Regions from separate parts of the Mesorhizobium sp. M0626 genome, predicted to be linked through region 3. Evidence: predicted binding sites of a transcription regulator. Region 3 holds the regulator's gene; each other region holds the start of a gene.

Region 1 (7,605 bases), on a different contig from region 3:
GGTCGAATATGGCCAGCTTCGCTTCGTAGCCGATCCGCACTCTGGACCTGCAGCTATCGCAGCTGAAACCGGCAATCGTTTTCATCCAGGATCCCCTTCTCACCATTGGGCACGAACAGGAGGGGCATTGGAATTCTATCGGTACGTCGCGCAGTTCATTTGATAGAGGCACTGTGCATGTTCTCCTCAGCGGCATGGCCACTGCAACAAAGTAGAAGGAGAAATGTTTCCGGCTTCGGCCATTTGCGCGAAAGAATCGGACCTAAGTCTAAATGGTGAGCGGCCCAGAAACCTATTTCCCTTGCTATCGGCCTTTGCGTCGGAAATTGAACGGCAATAGCGAGGGTGATCGAAGGCGGCCCCGGGCGTGAGGCTGGCAAGTGGGGCCAAGACGGCGGCGGTAAAGCGGAGCCTGTGGCGATCAAATAACCGGTTCGCCTAGAATCTCGTTCACCCAGCTCATAGTTCTCAGCCCGTATGCCATTCCGGCGCAGTCGGCAAACCAGTCGAAGACACTCATGTCACGCCCTGTGACGCATTGAAGGATTTCAATCGCTGCGCCCGTTAAAGCAAGTAGAACCGCCAGCCGGACCACCTGTTGGGGCCAGCCGAGGCTACCCAAAGCTGACAAGGTGGCGAACGCGGCGGCGTGGTTGAGCTTGTCGTGATGAGACGTAAAGGCCAATCCGAGGGCGTGCAGCAGGTGGTCTGGCAATAGCGCGAGCAGCAGGACGACTGCCAACGTGGAGAGAAAGGCAGCCCTTGCCATGCTCTGATGAAAGCTGGACTGCGGCAATCTATTCGCAGCACTCCCGGTTCCTAGTTCTCGCTTCTCATACTGGTGCACTAGGAAGGGCTCCAACCTGCATCTGAGCTATGAGCGCGAACAACTGGCATGCTTAACAGGCCTCCTGATGTCATCAGGAAGTTCCATGAACAGCCTATGTCACTCTGGATGGTTCCATAGGGCGCTGCGAATGTCGCCCTCCATTGTGATGAGGCCGAGGGTTTCCTGCCGAAAAGGCGCGGCGGAATAGGCGAGCCGTTGGTACCGCTTGCGCCCAGGTGCGATGCGTATCGTGCTGGGCACGGCTGGGCGGGAGCGGAACTCTTCCAGCCTTGGCCCGGCTGTGCAGCCGGGCCGACGCCCTTCTGAATTCAATTATCGCCGGCGTCGCGGCGAACAGACGAAACCGCTGTTTAGTCTGGTCATTCCTGCCTTGGTGATCTCGCCTCTACATATTCCAATCCTAGACGCTAGGCCAGCAGCGGCCACTCGCGGCTGTCCATCAACAATCCCAAACATCAGGTCGCGGTTATATACAAAAAAGCCGGCCACCTTTCAGCAGCCGGCCAGTGCAAACAAGGAAGGGAACGTTGCACTGATGGGGCAGTGCACCGTCCGAAGCGTTTCCAGGCGACAATGTTCCCCCGATGAGAGAACAAAGAAGGCTTCACCGCCAGCGCACATTCCCCTTAGCCGCGCTGTATTGCCATCGGCTAGTCTCTAAAGGCCTTTAACCAGCCACGGATTGGTGTCGTATCCGAGGCGCGGCTTTTCCGGCGTTCGATCGGCCGGCAATTTGGCGGTTCCGGTCGGCCTGCAGTCCAGCTCGAGCACCTGCTTCTTGGCCGACTGCTTCGTAGAGCAAAGGTCCGTGGCGTCACTCACCACCACCTTCTTCTCCTTGGCAACAGCGACACCAGTCCCAGCGATCACGATCGCCGCACAAAACGCAGCAACTCTCATCATACTTCCCCACCGTTGCGCCTCCGCAAAAGGCTGAGCATGACGTTACGGCACTTTTAAATTAGCGCAAGCGAATATTAGCTGCCTAGTCCCTTCACATCGGCTCTGGTCGCCTCCCCTTGCTGCCGGCGCCTTGCGATACCGGCAGCGCGACATGCTAGGATGGGCGCATGCCTGCTCATGACCGGGCGGCCGCTGTTAATGACTTGAGCTTGACATGGCAGAAGGCTGCAACCGTCAAGTTTCCCAAGTCGTCGTGGCGATGAACGATCGCGTCGAGGATCGCTTACCAAGCGGCGTTTACTAAGTTCCGCTGGTCTAGCCCTACGCGATCACACCATAACCACGTGATGACAAATCAGCCATGTGTGTGGCGCGGCGGGCCTGTTCCGCTTGTGGCCGGCGCCTACCCACCCGGGTTCCCCAACCATGGCGTCGGCCATTTTCGCTCTCTCAGCGATTATAGACCCCTTGCTATAGGCCTATGTGTTGGCTGGATGGGGAGATCGCTGTTAGATCGCCTCGTTCGTTTGGATGTTTCGCTGGCGTTGGGAGGAGGCGCATATGTTCGCCAGCCGGCGGATACCACACCGCCCCACCGGTCAGGCCCAGCGCGCCCGCTGCAAAGTCCCGCAGACGGCTGCTGGGCCGCTGGCGGGCAGCGGCTACTTGCTGACGATCCAATCCACCAAGCCAGTTTCGATCAGCTCGAACCAATCGTGCACCAGGGCCTTGGCTAAATCGCGCCATTGACACTCAGGCGCACGGGAGACGGCAACAGTAGAAGGGTCGGCATCTTCCCAGCCTCGCGCCACGTCATCGCGATGACGTTGACGAAGGCGCATCAGCAAGGTGGCCGTAGTGGCCGCTTGAGCGATATCTATGGGCGTTGCAACCATCGCAGCCTCCCTCAAAGCGATGGCAAACCCCTCACTAGTAAGCCCGCTCAGACTCTCTCTGCAATCAAAAAAAGAGTTGTCCTCGCTCCCTGTTCTGTCATCGCAATGAAGGACGACATCTTCGAGCACCCGCAGCACACCTGTCGCATGGAAAAAGCTGTAGGCGTTTATAGGTGCTTGGGGAATCCGCCGTTTGTTTGCGTTGTGGAGCGGGACAAAGCAAGTTACTCACTCAGGCTGGCTACCGTGAAGCGGGGCACCAGCCCGACTTCCACGCGCTGCCGTGGGAAGCTGAACATCAGGGCCGTCAAAGAAAGGCAAGGTGGACGCGACGGCGCTCGCTGAACGCATTCGGGCGCCGGCTGCGTTCGCGTTCACACCCGGCGCTATGTCGCTTCTAGGCCCGCTCTGTCGCTATTTTGTGCGCAGCATATTGTGGGAACTCTGCCTCGGCCCACGCACTCAGTGGCTGACCAGAACGAGCGCATCATCGGCCTAACCGTTTAGGCTGTAGAATTTGTGTGTGCGCTCGTATCGAGATGCGGGTGATGTCGCAGCCGAAACGCGCTGCTTCCTTCTCGATCGCCCCATCAGTTTGGCGCCGATACCAGCACTGCGCATCTCGGCGTCGACAACCACATGGTCGGCCTACGCCCACTTTCCGCCCATACCCGGTTTGCTGATGGAGCGGGTAGATAGCCGCGATCTCTTCGAGCTCCATGGCTGAGTGTCGATGCCTATGTCGGCGAGGTGATGAGTGCGGCCTTGCCGCCGAACACCAGCCCCAACTGGGCAGTCGCATCGCTCGACATTACGGGCGATGCAGCCACTGCGAAGGTCGAGGACGAATTTGGAACCACAAGGTTCACCGACTATCTTTCTCTGCTCAAAATCGCAGGAGAAATGAAGATCCTTAGCAAACTCTACCACCTTCACTAATACGACCGTCCAGATCAGAGGCCAAATACCGCAAAACTGGCCAACCTGTCGTAGGTCTCCCAGCGCCTTTAGAGCTTGAGCTCAGTCCTTAGCGCGTCGATTCGCTTCGAGGCCTCGGCTTTGCTTAGATCTTCGGCGTAGCTTCTGTCGTCGCCCGCCTGCTCACATAATGTTTTCAAGTAGGAAGCTTGCGACGGAGTCATTGGCTCGTCTCCCGTCGTCCATTCGTCAGGATCCTTGCTGATAGTTTCGCTTTTGGCTCGGGGTGAAGTTTGCATGACGCTCTCCGTGTTGGGAACGGCACAACGTATTTGATCTGCTTTTGTTCCACATGCTTGAAGTGTGTGAAATTGCGAGGGCATAGGTGTTCACAACTGCAAGTTTACCCGTGCTGGAAGAATCCGACGAGATTGCTTAGCTTCCGCTCGCGGTCGCCAACGATGAACCCGACGCCAACTCTGCGCGAGACATCGAAAGATCCTCCGCGCCCGCAATTTACCCCAACGGTGAGGAGACAATCCCCATGAAAGCAATCGTAGCGACGGACCAGACTGCAGGAACGGCCGGGATGAAGTTGGTGGAGCTGCCCGAGCCTCAGGCGGCAATTAACGACGTGGTCGTACAGGTTCATGCGGCAGGATTCGTCAACACCGAACTGGAGTGGCCCTCGACGTGGGCCGACCGAGCCTTCCGTGACCGGACCTCTTCGATCCTGGGCCACGAACTGGCTGGTGTGGTCACTGCGCTCGGCTACGGCACCAGAGGGCTTTCTATCGGTCAGCGGGTGTTCGGCCTCGCGGACTGGCATCGCGACGGCACCCTCGCCGAGTATGTTGCCATGGAGGCCCGTAACCTCGCGCCGCTGCCCGGCGATGTCGACTTTACGGTGGGCGCTAGCCTGCCGATCTCCGGCCTAACCGCATGGCAGGGGCTGTTTCAGCATGGCCGCATCAAGGCCGGGCAGAGCGTTCTCGCGCATGGCGCTGCCGGTGCCGTCGGTTCGATGGTGGCGCAGCTTGCAAGGGAGGCCGGAGCCTATGTGATCGGCACCGGGCGGGCCGCCGACCGCCAGAAAGCGCTCGACTTCGGTGCAAATGAATTCCTCGACCTCGCAAAAGACACCCTTGAAGATGTAGGCAGCGTCGATCTGGTGTTCGATGTCATCGGCGGCGATATCCAGAAGCGATCCGCAACGCTCGTCCGCGCCGGAGGTATCCTTGTCACAGTCGTTGGACCAACGGACATTCGAGCTGCCGATGGCCTGACCGTTGACTTCGTCGTCGAGGCTGATCGCCCTCAGCTCTCTGAGATAGTGCAGCGGATCCGCGATGGACGACTGCGGACGAACATTGGCAAGGTTTCGAGCTTGGATGATGCCATCGGCACCTTCAACTCAACGGACCGACGCGCAGGAAAGACGGTTGTCCGCGTTCGTCCGTGAGAACTTGGGCGAGGAGGCCGGTCCTCTCTCCGTATGGCCGCCTCTGGCAGCTGACACGGTGAGGTGCAAATCAGCGCCTGTCGCGGGATTTAGCCATCGTAGGGCGGTGTTTGCGGGAACCTACTTTGTACGTTTCCGATTCTTGCCTTTTTCGGAAAGTGACCCACAGAATAGCTGATTGAGGTTCTATCTCTCTGGGAGGATGGGATGGACATTCAAGCACCTGTTCGGCCTACGCAGCAAACGGCCAAGGAGCTGGTCCGCGAGGTCCTGTTGGGCTCTCAACCCGGCGACATTATTTCCGTCAAAGCGACCATTGTAGCGGTCCGTGAGCGCGGCGGCGATCTTCTCGAAACTGACTGCCAGTTAGTCGAAATGATCGTCAAATCAGCCTCCGTTTGGGGACTGTTCATCGCCTTTGACGTTCGAGAGGCGTGATGCCCCACCGTTGGTTCAACCCTCCGGTTTATGTGAAGACTGAGCGCCCGGGGCTTCGCCTTGGTGTCAACCGGGTTGATGCCGCCGCCGAGGAGCTCCTAAAGTGGTCCAGTCGTGGCCCCAAGTGGCGGCTGGCGGCCGAAGCTTGCCTATCTGCGATGGATGGCAAAATGCCGGGTAATGACTTCCGGCTGCTGTTCGAAGCCGCGGCCGATGAAGAGGAGATGCTGCTGCCGGATTAACAACGCTATACGACGAGCCCATTCGGGTCTGTTCGCGTTGCGAATTCACCGGCGCAACGGGCATTTATGCTGTCCGTCTCCGTCGTCAAACTTTAAAGTGAGACACTAACGAGCGACGACCTAGATGGACAGTTATTCGCCGGTGCGCGTACCATATAGGGCCGCGGGTGACCGATGGAGGTCACATGGTTGATGAAGAGCATCGCCGCGAACGGAGGCAGCGGGTGCTGAAAGGCGCCTCAATCATCAGCGGAATCACAAACTCCGAGATCAGTTGCACCATTCGGAACCAAAACAGTGGCGGAGCTGAGCTCAAAGTCCCGGTGGAATCGCGTGTCCCTGAGCGGTTCGTGGTTTACGTGCCGACCGACGGCGTTGCCTACCAGGCAGTCCTGCGGTGGCGCAGGAACGACCGAATTGGGGTTCAATTTATAGGAACGTTGCCAAAGCCGCGTCTCCACTATGGCTGAGCTTGTGCCCGGGATGCACAGACCGGGGAATTGGACACTCTCCGGCGCTCGGCACGTGTTCCATGGCAGTCGCACTTTAGAGATTACCCCCCGGCGAAACTTCGCTTCAGGTCGACACGGTCAGAAGGCTTACAAAATCGCGGGAATATTCCTCGTCCAGATATTTAGCCGGAGCGCCCCACGCCTCGGCTGGTTGGCCAGTGAACGCGTCAAACACCGCTCAGGTTTCGTCGAGTCCCTCCTGAGGTCGTATCTTTGAGAAGCCATGCCGTCGCTAGGTAAGTCTGCGGTCCAGTTCTCAAGCGGTGATCGACATTCCTGTTGGAGTGCGGGTTCTACAGGAGATTCGGTTTTGAGGATCGCGAGGGCTCAACGGATCATGAGCGACCCAGCAGGATCAGAAACCGGCACCCGTCTGCGCAGCCCTTTGATGAAGATAGGTAGAGTCAAAATCTGCGGCGCGAACGAGCCCTGCCCAGTCGGTCGCATGAAAACGCGAGCCAACGGTGGATATCAGACCGTCGCGTCTAAGGTCCTGAAGCACTCGGTTCACGTGCACGGTAGAGAGGCCAAGTGCGTCGCCAAGTGCAGCCTGCGTTATGGGGAGATAGGCCACATGATCTTCAATGCGGCCTACCGAGCGAAGGCGAACAATGAGTTCGCAAAGAATGTGGGCCATACGCGAGTAGGCGTCGCGCCTACCGACGTTGGTGACCCACTCTCGATAGATCGCCGCATCGATCACCGTCGAGCGCCAAAACACTCTCGTTATCGAAGAGTGCTGGTCGCAAACGGCGCGAAGTTCGTCGTGCCGCATGAAGCCCACCCTAGCGGGCATGAGAGGGGTGAAAGTGCAATCCATGACCGACAAATGCAAACCATGCAGGTCGGGAATGTCGCCCGGAACAAAAAAGGAGGAGATTTGACGCTTCCCCTCCCCGGTTAGTTTGATCGACCCTATTAAGCCTTCAAGAACGACGAACGAAAGGCTCGGCTTATCGCCCTCGCGCAGAATGTCTTCGTTGGCCTGATATCTCTTCTCCTGAATCGAGATGTTCCCCAAGGTCGCAATGTCTGATTCTGCGAGTTCCGAGATGGCTTGGAGCTTGCGGATCAACATTTTGAAAGAATGATCATGTGCCATCAAGAACCTGTTCGTGTATGCTCCCAACTTTTAGTTGGCGCTAATGTTCCCGCTGCCTAGAGGAGACGAAGGCCAATGGTCAGTGCGTCGATGATGCGCGCAAAGTTCAGCTGTCCTCAATCCTTTTCGCCTGCCGCAACCTGTTCGAAACGGCTGGATCACAACCTGCTTTCCACCGGATTAACGAGTGCTATTGCGCGCCAGGAACCTTAAGAGTTCGCAGCCGTTCAACTGTTGGGGCGCACGAAGCAGGCTTTCAATGTCATCGGGTTTCGTGCTGAT
Region 2 (7,605 bases), on a different contig from region 3:
GCATGTCGATGACGACGTTGTCGAAATAGGCCGAGACGAGATCGAGCATGCGCACCACGACATCGGTCTTGAACGAGCGCATTTCCGACGGATGCGTGGGCGCCGCCAGCACGCAGAGCCCGCTCGCATGCTTGGACAGCATCACGTCCAGCAGCTGACGGTCGAGGCGCTCGGGCTGGTTCTCGATTTCGGTGATGTCGAAGCGCGGCTCCAGGTCGAGATATTCGGCGCAGGCGCCTTGCTGGAAGTTGAGGTCGACCACGCAGGTCGACGCGCCACGCGTCACCGAATGATGCAGCTGGAAGGCGGTCTGCAGCGCCAGCGTCGTGGTGCCGACGCCGCCGGCGGCCGGCATGAAGGTATAGATCTGCGACTCGGTGTTTTCCTCGCGCCCCGGCCCTTGCAGCGCGCGCACGACCGACCGCACCAGATCGGCGGTGGTGATCGGCTTGACCAGGAAATCAGCGACCTGGAGCTGCACCAGGATGCGCACCGCGGCGGCGTTGAATTCCTGGGTGACGACGACCACGGGAACGCGGCCTTCGAGCCGGCGCATGATGCGCTGCAGCGACTCGATCTCTTCCAGCTTTGCCGCATCCATGTCGACGATGAGCGCGCCGAAATCGGCTTCCTGTACCTCGCCGCGCAGTTCGGTAATGTTCTTCTCGACGGTCGAAAGCTGGATCACCTCCGAGGCCGCGAACGCGGTGCGCGTATCCTGCGCAAAGGTCCGGTCGCTGGACACCAGCAGGATCTTCTTGGTCTTGATGCCGCTTGCCATTTTGTCAGCCTGTCAGGTCATTCCCGGTCAAATCACCGGGCAAATCAATCGGTTGTCGCTGTCGGTTGCACGGCCTTGGCGGCAGCAGCCTGGTCGGCGGCGTTGACTGCCGCCTCACTGCGCTGCGCCGGCACCAGCAGCCTGGTGTTCTGGACGCCGTATTTCCAGGGATCGACCATCTGCATGGCCGTATTGGCGGCCTGTGCGTTGCCGGCGGCAATCGTCGGTCCCTCGGAGCGGACATAGTCGTCGCTGGTGCAGCCGCTGGCGAGGCCGGCGAGCAGCAGGGCGATGCATGATTCCACGCGCATGGCTTCAATCCTTCGGCAGGTCGAGGAAATGCCCGACGGTGGTGACCGCGGCCGGCTGTGCCGTACTGCCGCTGGCCATTGCCACTGCACGATTGGCTTCGGACGATTTCACTTCCTCGGTGTTGTTGAGGAAATAGTCGACATTGCTGGCCGGCTGCGTGCCGTCGGTCGGCTCGAGCAGCTTCTTCGACGGATCGACCGGCTTGACCAGATAGGGGGTGACGATGATCACCAGATCGGTCTCGCGCCGCTGATAGGATTTGGAGGAGAACAGCGAGCCGAGCACCGGCAGCTTGCCGAGGCCGGGAAGACGCGATGTGGTAATGTCGTTCTGTGACTGCAGCAGGCCGGCGATCATGAAGCTCTGGCCATTCTTCAGGTCGACGGATGTTTTGGCGCGGCGCACGATAAAGCCCGGGACCGAGATATTGCCGATATTGTAGGAGGCCGAAGCGTCGATCGAGGACACTTCCGGCGCGATGTCGAGGCTCACCAGCCCGTCCTTGAGAACCGTCGGCGTGAAGTCGAGGCTGACGCCGTATTTCTTGTAGCTGACGGAAATCTTGCCATTGTCCTCGGAGACCGGGATCGGGAACTCGCCGCCGGCGAGGAAGCTTGCCGTCTGGCCCGAGCGGGCGATCAGGTTCGGCTCGGCCAGCCGCCTGGCGAGACCACGTTCCTCCAGCGCCTTGATGGCGACGTCGATCGACAGGCCGTTGGACAGCAGCCGGCCGATGATCTCGCCATTGCCGGCTCCCGGCACCGAGCCCGGCTCGAGGGTGACGTCGCGCCCGCCAATGCCGTAAGCGAAATTGGCGCTGTATTTGGCGCCGAGATCCTGTCCGGCCTGGCGATTGATCTCGACGAAGCGGACGTTGAGCTGAACCTGCTGCGAGGACGAGATGTTGACCGAATTGATCACTTCTTCATTGCCGGAGAAGCGGCTGGCGATCTTGCTTGCCTTCTCGGCGGCGACCGCGTCATCGGCCTCGCCCGACAGCACGACGCGGCCATTGGCCGAGCCGACCTTGATCTTGGCGTCCGGCACGCTGGCGCGAATGGTGCTGGCCAGCTGGTCGGTGTCCAGCGTCACCTCGATGTCGACGGTGCCGACCAACTGCTTGTTCTCGTCGAACAGCGCGATGCCGGTGGTGCCGAGATTGTTGCCCAGCACATAGAAGGATTTGTCGGTCAGCGGATTGACGTTGGCGATCTCCGGATCGCCGATGACGATCTGATAGAAGGCGGCATTGGTCATGACCGTCTTCGGCTTGCCCTTGGCCACCTTGATCGACGCATTCGTTGTCGACGAGACATGGACGATATCGTTGTCGGCCTTGGCTGGCGCGCTGAGGCCGAGCATTGCGGCCGCGGCGAGGCAAGCCGCTATCGCGAGCGCCCGCATTGGGCGCAGTCCTTTCGTCGTCTGAAATGCATGAAGTCCCGACATCTGTCCCGTCCCTCGCCCGGTCCCCACCGGCAGTTATTGCTGGTCCCGCGCAGGAACCTGGTATTCTTCGACCTGCGTGCCGCGCGTCACGATGATCGTCTTGAATTTCGGCTTCTCAGGCTCCTTGGTCGCGGCAGTGAACAGCGCGCCGGCAGCGGCCTGGACGCCGGAGGCGACCGATCCGCCGAAGGACGAGATGGTGGTGACGCCGTCCTTGGCGGCCCCTCCGTCTGCGGCCGAGCGGAGCGACAGCGACAAGGTGCCGACGGTGCGGGCAAGCGCCACTTTCTGCGCGCCTTCGGTCGTCACCTCGATGGTGACGGAATTGGCGATCTGCGGTGTGGTCTGGCGCTCGTCGGCGCCCTGCCCCACGGTCAGCACCTTGGCGTCGGAGACGACGATCTCGGAGGTAACGGTCGATCCGGCAGCGCCCTGCGCGTTCTTGGCCACTTCCTGGATTTCGCCCGCATCGCGTGTCAGCACCACGTCGACCCGGTCGCCCGGCATGACGAAGCCGCCGACACCGGCGATCTCGTCGGTGCGGATTGTCACCGCCCGCATGCCGGGCGTCATCATGTTGGATAGCGTCGCGCGGCCGTTCGGCCCCGACAATTTGCTGATCAGCACCGGCTCGTTGATCTCGATCGGCGACAATACCACGCGGCTGCCTTCGGCGAGCAATGCATTGACTGTGGTGAATGCGCCCTGCGGCACCGAATCCTCGGACCATGGGATTTCGCTGAGCTGCGCCCGGTCAAGCTCCATGCCGTAACGCAGCGGCGCGTTGGCCACCACGATGGTCTTGAAGACGACCTTGGGGACGGCGGGCGCCGGGATCGACGCCGTTTTCTCTTCGGCATCGGCCTTGGCCTGGCTTTTCACCCAGAAATCCGCGGCAAAGATTGAAATCGCGCCGAAGACGGCAGCGATGCCAATCATCGTTATGGCCTTGCCCCTCACAACCAACCCCTGACATTCGTGGTCTTTTGTTTTGTTGAGGCGACGCTAGGCCGCTTTGTTAAAGATTCAGGAATCGCGCCCGCTCCGCACGGACCTATTTCCGCCGGCTTGGTTATCGAAAGGTTTTAGGATAAGAAGGGTTTAATCCCCGAACGTAACAGGAACTTCCGTCGCTTGGCGCCGAAAAGCGTGGCAGTATCGACGGGTGATTCGCGGCACGGATTCTATGGTAGGCATGGACGACAACAACGATCTTTTCGGCAATCTGGAAAAGCAGCCCCAACCGGCTCGGACACCTTCGCGCCCGGCCGACCCGCTGGTGCAGGCCACGAAGCGTCCTGCCGCGACCAAGGACGGCAGCGAGGGCTATAGCGCCGCCGACATCGAGGTGCTGGAGGGGCTGGAGCCGGTGCGGCGCCGTCCCGGCATGTATATTGGCGGCACCGACGACAAGGCGATGCACCATCTGTTTGCCGAGGTCATCGATAATTCGATGGACGAGGCGGTCGCCGGCCATGCCACCTTCATCGATGTCGAGCTGTCGGCCGACGGATTTCTGACCGTCACCGACAATGGCCGCGGCATTCCGGTCGATCCGCATCCGAAATTCAAGAAACCGGCGCTCGAAGTCATCATGACGACGCTGCATTCGGGCGGCAAGTTCGATAGCAAGGTCTATGAGACCTCCGGCGGTCTGCACGGTGTCGGCGTCTCGGTCGTCAATGCGCTGTCGGACCATCTCGAAGTCGAGGTCGCGCGCGGTCGCCAGCTTTACCGCCAAAGGTTCTCGCGCGGCGTTCCGGTGAGCGGGCTGGAGCAGCTCGGCGAAGTGCACAACCGGCGCGGCACCAAAATCCGCTTCCATCCCGACGAGCAGATTTTCGGCAAGGGCGCCGCCTTCGAGCCGGCGCGGCTCTATCGCATGACCCGCTCGAAAGCCTATCTGTTCGGCGGCGTCGAGATCCGCTGGAGCTGCGACCCATCGCTGATCAAGGAAAAGGACCAGACGCCGGCCAAGGCGGAGTTCCATTTCCCCGGCGGCTTGAAGGACTATCTCAAGGCATCGCTCGGCGATGATTTCCAGGTGACCCGCGAAATCTTCGCCGGCAAGAGCGAGAAGCAGGGCGGCCACGGTTCGCTGGAATGGGCGGTGACCTGGTTCGGCGGTGACGGCTTCGTCAACTCCTACTGCAACACAATCCCGACCGGCGAAGGCGGCACGCATGAGGCCGGCTTTCGCAATGTGCTGACGCGCGGGCTTCGGGCCTATGCCGACCTGGTCGGCAACAAGCGCGCCTCGATCGTCACCTCCGAAGACGTGATGATCTCGGCGGCAGGCATGCTGTCGGTGTTTATTCGCGAGCCGGAATTCGTCGGCCAGACCAAGGACAGGCTGGCAACGATCGAAGCCATTCGCATTGTCGAGACCGCCATCCGCGATCCCTTCGACCACTGGCTGGCCGACAATCCGCAGGAAGCCTCCAAGCTGCTGGAATGGGTGATTGCGCGCGCCGACGAGCGGGTGCGCCGGCGCCAGGAAAAGGAAGTGTCGCGCAAGAGCGCGGTGCGCAAGCTGCGCCTTCCCGGCAAGCTCGCCGACTGCACGCAGAATGCCGCCGCGGGCGCCGAACTGTTCATCGTCGAAGGCGACTCGGCCGGCGGCTCGGCCAAGCAGGCGCGCGACCGCGCCAGCCAGGCGGTGCTGCCGCTGCGCGGAAAAATCCTCAACGTCGCCAGCGCCGGCAACGACAAGCTAGCCGCCAACCAGCAGATTTCGGACCTGATTCAGGCGCTCGGTTGCGGCACGCGCTCGAAATACCGCGACGAGGATTTGCGCTACGACCGCGTGATCATCATGACCGACGCCGACGTCGACGGCGCTCACATAGCCTCGCTGCTGATCACCTTCTTCTACCAGGAAATGCCGAACCTGGTGAATGGCGGCCATCTCTATCTGGCGGTGCCGCCGCTCTATTCGATCCGGCAAGGCGGCAAGGTTGCCTATGCCAGGGACGATGCGCACAAGGACGAGCTGTTGCGCACCGAATTCACCGGCCGCGCCAAAGTCGAGATCGGCCGTTTCAAGGGCTTGGGCGAAATGATGGCCGCGCAGCTCAAGGAAACCACCATGGACCCGAGGAAGCGCACGCTGCTCCGGGTCGATGTCATCGACGCCGTGGCGGCGACCAAGGATGCTGTCGACGCGCTGATGGGCACCAAGCCGGAAGCCCGCTTCCGCTTCATCCAGGAACGCGCCGAATTCGCCGCGACGGAAGTGCTGGATATCTGAGCGCCGGCCGACTCTTCGTTTTGACGCAGTTCCGGGCGGAAAACCGTTTCAAACTTTTCCTGGAACTGCTCTAGCCTGCACTTCCGATACGGAGACCAGCTTGTGATCCGGGCGCGGCTGAAGAGCTACTTCGAAACCAGTTTGGCGGGCCTGACGCAGCCGACGCGCTCGGATTGGATTTTCGCCCTGCGCACGGTTTCGGCCGGTCTGATCGCGCTTCTCGCTGCTTACGCGTTGAAACTCCACCACCCGCAATGGGCGATGATGACGGTCTTCATCGTCGCCCAGCCGGTCGCCGGCATGGTGCTGGCGAAAGGTTTTTACCGGCTGCTCGGCACGCTGGCCGGTGGACTTGCGGCGATCGGCATCACCTCGGTTTTCGGCACCAATCCCTGGCTGCTGGTCACGGCGCTATCCGTCTGGATTGGGCTGTGCACGCTCGTTTCGTCGCTGCTGCGCAATCCGGAAGCCTATGGCGCCGCACTTGCCGGCTATACCGCGATGATCATTGGGCTGCCGGCTTTCGGCCAGCCGCACGTGGTCGTCGATCTCGCTGTCGCGCGCTGCGCCGAGATCGTGCTCGGCATCGTCTGCGCCGGCCTGACCAGCCGGCTGATCCTGCCCAAGCTGGCCGCTGACGCCATCATCTCCAGGCTGAAGCGCAGCATCCTCGACCTTGCAACCTATGCAGGCGGCGCTTTTTCCGGTGGCGACCCGGCGACGCTGGCCGGCCTGCACCGCAAGCTGATCACCGACGCCCAGATGCTTGCCGAGATGCGCGCCTATGCCCGGCTCGAAGCACCGAGCTTCGCCACCCGCGCCCATCCGGTCCGCCTAACCATCGGTCAGCTTCTCTCGGCGCTGTCGGCGGCGCGCGCGCTGCATTCGCATGCCGCGCCGAAAAACGCAGCGCTCATTCCGGTACGCTCCGAACTGCAGTCGTTGGTCAGCGAGCTGGCAGCGACGCCCGAGGCGCTGGACGACACGTCGCCCTGGGTGACGCGGCTCGACGCGATTGCCGGCAAGGCCCGGCAAATGCCCGACGCCTCGACCGATCAGGGCGACGACAGGGTCGGCACCATAACCCGCCTTACCATCGCCGCCGATTTCGCCGAAGCCTTCAAGCAGGTGCTGCGCGGCCTCGACGCCCTGCGCGCACCGGTGACGGGCCCCAGCCGGAGCAACAGGCAGCCGCCTGCGCTGGTGGTGCACCGCGATTATCCCGGGGCTTCGCGCAATGCCATACGCGCCGGCCTTGCCACGTTGGCGGTCGCCGCCTTCTGGCTGACGACGAAATGGTCCGACGCGGCCGGCACCGTCATCCTCGTTGCCGTCGTCTCCAGTCTTTTCGCCGCGCGGCCTGACCCGGTGCGGGTGTCCTGGGGCTTCTTCAAGGGAACGCTGCTGGCTTTGCCCTTTGCCTTCCTTGTCGGCCAGGTCGCGCTGCCTGCCCTGCCCGGCTTCGGCTGGTTCACGCTGTTTGTCGTGCCGATCCTGGTACCGACGGCGCTGGGCATGGCCAATCCGCGCACCGTCGGCGTGGCGACGGCGTTTGCAATCAATTTCCTCGCCTTCCTCAGCCCGCATCAGGCGATGACCTATGCCCCAGGCCCGTTCTTCGCCGGCTCGGCGTCGGTGCTGGTCGGCATCCTGCTGGCCATCGGCGTCTTCATCGTGGTGCTGCCGGTCGATCCATGGCGCGCGGCCAACCGCATCGTGCGCGCCATGCGCGAGGATCTGGCGCGGCTGTGTCTGCACGAGCGGGTACCGCGGCGTTCGGCCTTCGAGAGCCTGGCCTATGACCGCATCAACC
Region 3 (7,605 bases):
CGCCATCTTCCCGCTGCGTTTCGGCGCCGCGGCGACGTTGCTGGAACAGGCGACGCCACCCAACATGATCCACATCATCGAGACCTACAAAGCGACCATTTCCTTCACCGCTCCAACCGCCTATCGGGCCATGCTCAAGGCCATGGATCAAGGCGCTGACCTGTCCTCGCTGCGCGTCGCGGTTTCGGCGGGCGAGACGCTGCCGGCGCCTGTCTTCGAGGAATGGACTGAGAAGACCGGCAAGCCGATCCTCGATGGGATCGGCGCCACCGAGATGCTGCATATCTTCATCTCCAACCGCTTCGACGACATGAAGCCGGCCTCCACCGGCAAACCAGTCGGCGGCTATCTGGCACGCATCGTCGATGACGAGATGCGGGAGTTGCCGCGCGGCTCTGCTGGCCGGCTGGCGGTGCGCGGCCCGACCGGCTGCCGCTACATGGCCGATGCCAGGCAAAAGGACTATGTCCGCGACGGCTGGAATCTCACCGGCGATACGTTCACGCAGGACGAGGATGGCTTCTTCCACTTCGCCGCGCGTTCCGACGACATGATCGTCAGCGCCGGCTACAACATCGCCGGCCCCGAGGTCGAAGCGGCGCTGCTCTCGCATCCCGACGTCGCCGAATGCGCGGTGACCGGCGCCGAGGACGGTGAACGCGGCCAGATCGTCGAGGCGCATATCGTGCTTGTGCAAGGTGTTTCGCCGGACGCATTGACCGTCAAACGCCTGCAGGACCACGTCAAGGCAACGATCGCGCCCTACAAATATCCGCGTTCGGTGAAGTTCATCGACGCCTTGCCCAAAACCCAGACCGGCAAGATCCAGCGCTTCCGGTTGCGCGCGGAGAAGAGCAATTGATTAAGCCGCACGATCCGGCGTCCGATGGCGCGCAGATGTCGTTCAAGGAGCGGATGTCCTACAGCGACTATCTGCAGCTGGACAAGGTGCTCGATGCGCAGGCGCCGCTGTCTTCGGCCCATGACGAGATGCTGTTCATCATCCAGCATCAGACATCGGAATTGTGGATGAAGCTCGCTTTGCACGAGATCGGCGCCGCGATCCGCTCGATCCGCGCCGACCGCCTCGAACCGAGCTTCAAGATGCTGTCGCGCGTCGCGCGCATCTTCGAGCAGCTCAACAATGCCTGGGACGTGCTGCGCACGATGACGCCAAGCGAATACACCGAGTTTCGCGACGCGCTCGGCCAATCCTCGGGCTTCCAGTCGTGGCAGTACCGCGCCATCGAGTTCATGGCCGGCAACCGCAACCTAGCCATGCTCGGGCCGCACAAGCACCGGCGCGATCTTACGGACAGGCTGGAAGCGATCCTGGCCACGCCGTCGCTGTACGACGAGGCGCTTCTGCTTTTGGCGCGCAATGGCTTCGACATCGGCGCCGACGCCAGTCGCACGGACTGGCGCGAGACGCGCGGTGAGAACGAAGACGTGCTGGCTGCCTGGCAAACCGTCTACCGCGACCCGCAGCGCTACTGGATGCTCTACGAACTGGCCGAGAAGCTGGTCGACTTCGAGGATTACTTCCGCCGCTGGCGCTTCAACCACGTCACAACGGTCGAGCGCATCATCGGCTTGAAGCGCGGCACCGGCGGCACCTCAGGCGCCTCCTATCTGAAGAAGATGCTGGAGGTCGTGCTGTTTCCGGAGCTCTGGACGGTCCGCACCCGGCTCTAGAGCATTTCACCGTTTAACGGAAACGGCGAAATGCTCTAGCTCTTTGATTGACGCAATTTCGGACGGAAAACCGCTTCACACTTTTCCTGAAATTGCTCTGGTTTCTCACGTAACCGCGGTCTTCACCGCGAAGCGGGCGTCCTGCCAGGCGCCGGTGCGCAGAATATCCTCCAGGACTTCGACCGCCTGCCAGACATCGCCATATCCGACATAGAGCGGCGTGAAGCCGAAACGGATGGTCGACGGCGCCCGGAAATCGCCGATCACGCCGCGCTCGATCAGCGCGCGCATCACCTGATAGCCATGCGGATGGAGGAACGACACCTGGCTGCCGCGCTGGCTGCCGTCGCGAGGACTTTCCAGTTCAAGCCGGTAGGCGCCGCATCTGGCTTCGACGAGCTGGATAAACAGGTCGGTCAGCGCGATGCTTTTTCTGCGCACCGCCGCCATATCGACGTCGTTCCAGATATCGAGCGCGCCCTTGAGCGCCCGCATCGACAGCACCGGCTGCGTTCCGCACAGGAAGCGGCGAATGCCGCTGCCGACGGCAAAGCCCTGCTCGAAGGCAAAGGGCCGCGCATGGCCCCACCAGCCGCTGAGCGGCTGGCTGATATCACCATGGTGGCGCTCGGCCGCGTAGATGAAGGCCGGCGAGCCCGGGCCGCCATTGAGGTATTTGTAGGTGCAGCCGACGGCGAAATCGGCATTGGCACGGTCAAGTTCGACCGGCAAGGCGCCGGCCGTGTGGCAGAGATCCCAGATGATCAGCGCGCCGGCGTCATGTGCCTTGCGCGTCAGCGCCGCCATGTCGCGCAACTGGCCGGATTTGTAGTTGACGTGGTTGACCAGGATGACGGCAACGCTGTCGTCGATCAGCTCCTCGATTGCGGCCGCGTCGACGCCCTCCAGCCGCAGCCGCGTTCCCGGCCGGGTCGAGGCGACGCCTTCGGCCATGTAGAGGTCGGTCGGGAAACTGTCGCCCTCGGCAACGATGACCGACCGATCCGGCCGCATGCCGAGCGCTGCGTGCAGCAACTTGTAGATGTTGATCGAGGTTGTGTCGCAGACCACCGTCTGCCCATCAGCCGCGCCGATCAGTCGCCCGAGCTGATCTCCGAGTTCCACCGGCATGTTGAACCAGCCGGCGGTGTTCCAGGCGCGAATGAGGTCGTGCGCCCATTCCTGCGTGGCGGCCTGCTGCAGTTCGCTGAAGACGACCGCTGACGCGGCGCCCAGGGAATTGCCGTCGAGATAAATCACGCCTTGCGGCAAGACAAAGCGTTCACGCATGGAGCGCAGCGGATCGGCGGCATCCATTGCTTCGATTGTAGCGAGATCGGGTGTCGTGCTCATGATCCGGCGCCCCTCCATGGACAAACGCGCGCGGCGGAGCCTGCCGCCCAAACATGCCGGCGATCTTGAGTGGTCGCCCTTGAACTGTCAAACATTATATATAATTCACCCATTGAAAGGCTTTGATATATAATGATCCGCCCGAGCGTTTATGTCTGATGGATCACGATGCTGGATGACGAGCAGACCTCGAAGACGGAAGTGGCCTATCGCCTGCTCAGGCGCGATATTCTTGCGACCCGGCTGGCGCCTGCCGCGCCGTTGAAGCTGAGCACGCTGCGCAACACCTACGGCATCGGCTGGACGCCGTTGCGCGAGGCGCTGTCGCGGCTGGAGGCGGAACGGCTTGTGACCGCCATCAGCAACCGCGGGTTTGCGGTCGCTCCCGTCTCTCGGGCGGAGCTCGAGGATTTGGCGCGTGCGCGGCTGGTGGTCGAACTGCCCCTGCTGGTGGAATCGATCGAGAAGGGCGACCGTGAGTGGGAAGACGCGGTCGTTGCCGCCCACTATCGTCTCTCACGGTGCGGGTCTGTTCTCGACGATCCATCGGATGATGCGGTCGACGCGTGGTACGAAAAACACGATGCCTTCCATGCGGCGCTGCTCAGTGCCGCGACATCCAGCTGGCTGCTGCGCTTCAATGCAACGATTTCCGACCAATTGCATCGCCATCACCGCTTTCTGGGTCTGGCCCCGACGCTGCGCGCCGCCGCCGGCCGCACGGACGGACACCGGAAGGCCGTGGCGGCCCTGCGCGACGCCGTGGCGATCGAACACCATACCGCCCTGATGGAAGCGGCCCTCGATCGCGACGTCGAACGTGCGAAAACTCTGATGACCGCTCACATCGGCTACACGCTGCGGGTCTATGCCCAGAGAGAACCCCGCGCGGATGCTGCGCAGCCCCGTCCGAAAAGGAAGCGGCGATCGTAGCCGACGACGCAGGGCACTTTGTCTTCGTTTCACCCCGTTGCTGGCAACTGGGCGCAGGCGGCGCTCGCAGCGCCGAACGTTACGCTGAACAAAACGTCAACACATTCATTAAACTTTAAAAGGTTGCGGAACACAACTGGAACAGATAGTGTTTGTTCTGGGTTTGTTTTTTCTGATTCTGGTTTCAGAACCCTTGGGGGCCGCGATGCTGACGCGCAAACAACATGAGCTTCTGATGTTCATCCATGAACGCCTGAAGGAGAGCGGAATCCCGCCGTCCTTCGACGAGATGAAGGAAGCGCTCGACCTCGCCTCCAAGTCCGGCATCCACCGCCTGATCACGGCGCTTGAGGAGCGCGGTTTCATTCGCCGGCTGCCGAACCGGGCGCGCGCGCTGGAAGTGCTGCGGCTGCCCGACTCGATCGCACCAGGCCTCAACGCGGCGAGGAAGTTTTCGCCGAGCGTCATTCAGGGCAGTCTTGGTCAAGCCGGCCAAGGGCAAGGCGGCCAAGGACAAGGCGGGATGGGCCAAGGCGGGATGGGCCAAGGCGGTCTCGGCCGCCAGATCAAGGCGGGCTCGCCGTCGCGTTCGATGTCTGCCGGCAATGACGATGCCGTTTCCGCGATTTCAATCCCGGTGATGGGACGCATCGCCGCCGGCGTGCCGATCGACGCCATCCAGCATCAGACCCATTCGATCTCGGTGCCGCCCGACATGATCATGGGCGGTGAACACTACGCGCTCGAGGTCAAGGGCGATTCGATGATCGAGGCCGGCATTTTCGATGGCGACACGGTCATCATCCGCAATGCCGACACAGCCAGCCCCGGCGAGATCGTGGTGGCGTTGGTCGACGATGAGGAAGCGACCCTGAAACGCTTCCGCCGCAAGGGCGCCTCGATCGCCCTGGAAGCCGCCAACCCGGCCTACGAGACCCGCATTTTTGGACCGGACAGGGTGAAGGTGCAGGGCAAGCTTGTCGGATTGATCCGGCGCTACTGAGCCGGCTTGGGTTTGTACTTTTCACGCTGGTTGTAAGGCGGCAGGCCGCGCGCGTCGCGGGAGAAGCGGCGTTGCTCGTGCCAGGGGCGATACGGCTTGTCGACGGCGAACCGGATGGTTGGCGCTGCCGCTGCCGATTGCGGATCGAAGAAGACGGCGGCGCTGCCGTCGCGGGCCAGCTGTTTCTTCGTCACGACCAGGACCAGCGGGTCGCGGCACGGATTGTAGGCGGTGGCGTCATCGATGACGATCAGGCTCGCGAAGGCACAGGCCGGCCGCGCCGTCTTGCGGTCTTTCGCAAGAGCTACAATGGCTCCGGAAGGGTGTCGAGCGATACAGAGATCGCCGGTGCAATAGAAGGGCGAGCCGGGCGGCAGATCGAGCGGATCGAGATCGAACCGCGTATCTGTTGCCTCGAAAATCTCGGGCGGGATAATGGTTTCGGCCCGCAGCGCCCGTTTCCAATTGTCCGTGGTGAATTCGTTGGAGCGTTCGCGGTTGAGGGCGAGTTCGCCGCCACCGATCTGCATGGCCACCAAATGTGCGTCCTCGGATATGAGCACGTCGGGCGTAAGCACCTGCGGCACCGTCAACAGGCCGGCCAGCGCGAAAGGCACGGCCGCCAGCCTGAGCCAGGTGGTGGCCATGGTGGCGATGACGAGGGCGACTGCCACCAACAGCACCGAGCGGATGGAGATCAGCCCGACGGCGTCGACCGGCGAGCGCTCGGAAATCCAGGCCGATATAGCGATCATCGCCATCAGACCCTTGCCCATCACATAGAGGAACGGCCCGTCGGCGCCGAACGGCATCGCCAGTGCGCTGAGCACGGCAAAGGGCATGACGATCAACGAAACAATCGGCATCACGGCCAGATTGGCGATCAGGCTGAGCGGCGACACACGCTGAAAATGCCAGATGGCGAACAGCAAGGTTGCACTGCCGGCGATGATCGAGGTCATGGCGAGGCCGCCCATGGCCAGCGCGAATTTTCGCGACAGGAAGCCGACGAAGGAGCGCTTTGCCAGCGGCGTTCTCACCTTGTCGGCGCGGTAATCGGCCCAGCCGGCATAGGCGCCGACAAGGGCGGCGGTGGCGGCAAACGACATCTGGAAGCTGGGACCGACCACCTCGTGCGGCGACACCAGGATGACGGCAATGGCGGAGATCGCCAGATTGCGCATGGTGAGTGCGGCGCGATCAAACAGCACGGCGACAAGCATGACCGCCAGCATGATGAAGCTGCGCTCGGCGGCAACCACGACGCCTGAAATAACGAGATAGGCGGCGATCGAGACAAGCGCTGCCGCGGCCGCATATTTCTTCACCGGCCGGCGCGAAGAGAAAACGGGAAACAGCGCAAAGGCGCCACGCAGCAACGCCATGATGGTGCCGGCAACCAGCGCCATGTGCAGGCCGGAGATGGAGATGATGTGGTAGATGCCGGTGCGCCGCATCGCTTCGTTGACCTCGTCCGGGATGCCGGCGCGCACGCCGACAATCAGCGCCGCGGCAATCTCGCCTTCGGCGCCGCCGATCTTGCCCCTGATATGGTCGGCAATGTTTTCGCGCGCGTTCTCGATTGCCGAGGAGAGCCGTGCGGTCAGCGGCGGCGGTCCCTGCGTAGCAATGGTTTTCGGGTTGCCGAGAAAGAAGCCGCTGCCGCCGATACCGGTGAAATAGCTGTCGAAGGAGAAATCGTAGCTCTCCGGCCGCACCGGACCGGTCGGCGGCAACAGCCTGGCATAGCCGGTGATCAGGGAGCCGGCGGTCATATCGGCGGGAACGGTCCGCGCCGAGAGCCTGACCCGCTCCGGGGCGTAGCGCAGCTCGGGGTAAGCGGTCGAAACCACGTCGAGCGTCAGCCTGATGCGGCCGCTTTCCATCTGTTCGAGACTGACGACGCGGCCGGTCAGCCGTGTCTGAATCTCGGAGCCGAGCATCTGCGTTCCGGCGCGCCAGGTCTCGACCTTGGCGGCGACGACGCCGAGCGCGCACAGCATCGCGGCCATGCAGAACAGATGCGTCCTCGGCCGCGATCGCGTGGCGACAGCGCAACATGTCGCCAGCACCACAATGGCGATTGGCTGCGCAAAGCCCGGCTCGCCGGCCAGCGAGAAGTAGACGATGACGCCGGCTGCCAGGAAAACCGGGACCAGCAGGAAGGCGACGCCCCGGTCGAGCTCCGTGTCGGCAGCCACGGCAAGGCTGCGGCGGAGCGCGGGCCATGACGGGCGGCGAAGCCGTCTGCGCAGTCGGGCGATAGATCCGGGCGCTGTGACTTGCGCCGGCAACGCGTCACCGGGCAGCGCGGGCGCTATGCCGGGATGCGGCTCAGGCAGCGCGAGGGGCAGCGGCTCGGCATAGGGACTATCGGCAAACAGCGAGCGTTCGCTGACGCTTGCCTCGCCGCCTTCGCCTTCCTTCGTGCCCCGGCCACGTCCAGCCATCGGGTCTGCCCCTTGCGCCCCAGACCTCCTATGCTACATGAACGCGCAAAGCGCGAAAGTCCGTGCGGTCGCATCCACCGCGCCGGAATTGACCCGCCAAGGACGCTCAATCCTCAATCATATCCCGGCCCTCCGCCCTCAGGCGAGCAAGCCCATCGTGCATTGCCTTCA

The links. The regulator LexA, encoded in region 3, represses DNA repair genes until DNA is damaged. The targets are predictions, from matches to a motif close to TGTTCNNNNTGTGTTCNG.
Region 1: the regulator LexA is predicted to act here: its motif matches at 3,901-3,918, upstream of NKI37_RS26515 (DUF3072 domain-containing protein).
Region 2: the regulator LexA is predicted to act here: its motif matches at 3,651-3,668, upstream of parE (DNA topoisomerase IV subunit B).

The regions. Positions count from the first base shown of each region.
Region 1 is NZ_JAMYQD010000023.1:1,916-9,520, forward strand. Features, by position in the region: gene NKI37_RS26495 (VanZ family protein) at 422-796, opposite strand; gene NKI37_RS26500 (hypothetical protein) at 1,508-1,753, opposite strand; gene NKI37_RS26505 (hypothetical protein) at 2,416-2,649, opposite strand; gene NKI37_RS26510 (nuclear transport factor 2 family protein) at 3,403-3,588, shown strand; gene NKI37_RS26515 (DUF3072 domain-containing protein) at 3,657-3,866, opposite strand; gene NKI37_RS26520 (NADP-dependent oxidoreductase) at 4,112-5,029, shown strand; gene NKI37_RS26525 (hypothetical protein) at 5,237-5,467, shown strand; gene NKI37_RS26530 (DUF982 domain-containing protein) at 5,467-5,709, shown strand; gene NKI37_RS26535 (PilZ domain-containing protein) at 5,895-6,179, shown strand; gene NKI37_RS26540 (Crp/Fnr family transcriptional regulator) at 6,577-7,323, opposite strand.
Region 2 is NZ_JAMYQD010000005.1:101,641-109,245, forward strand. Features, by position in the region: gene NKI37_RS07665 (CpaE/TadZ family protein) at 1-781, opposite strand, end outside; gene NKI37_RS07670 (hypothetical protein) at 826-1,092, opposite strand; gene NKI37_RS07675 (type II and III secretion system protein family protein) at 1,097-2,497, opposite strand; gene cpaB (Flp pilus assembly protein CpaB) at 2,576-3,481, opposite strand; gene parE (DNA topoisomerase IV subunit B) at 3,738-5,792, shown strand; partial or broken gene NKI37_RS07690 (FUSC family protein) at 5,895-7,605, shown strand, end outside.
Region 3 is NZ_JAMYQD010000001.1:72,032-79,636, forward strand. Features, by position in the region: gene NKI37_RS00385 (AMP-binding protein) at 1-862, shown strand, start outside; gene kynA (tryptophan 2,3-dioxygenase) at 859-1,695, shown strand; gene kynU (kynureninase) at 1,801-3,048, opposite strand; gene NKI37_RS00400 (GntR family transcriptional regulator) at 3,217-3,981, shown strand; gene lexA (transcriptional repressor LexA) at 4,187-4,984, shown strand; gene NKI37_RS00410 (ComEC/Rec2 family competence protein) at 4,978-7,434, opposite strand; gene arr (NAD(+)--rifampin ADP-ribosyltransferase) at 7,541-7,605, opposite strand, start outside.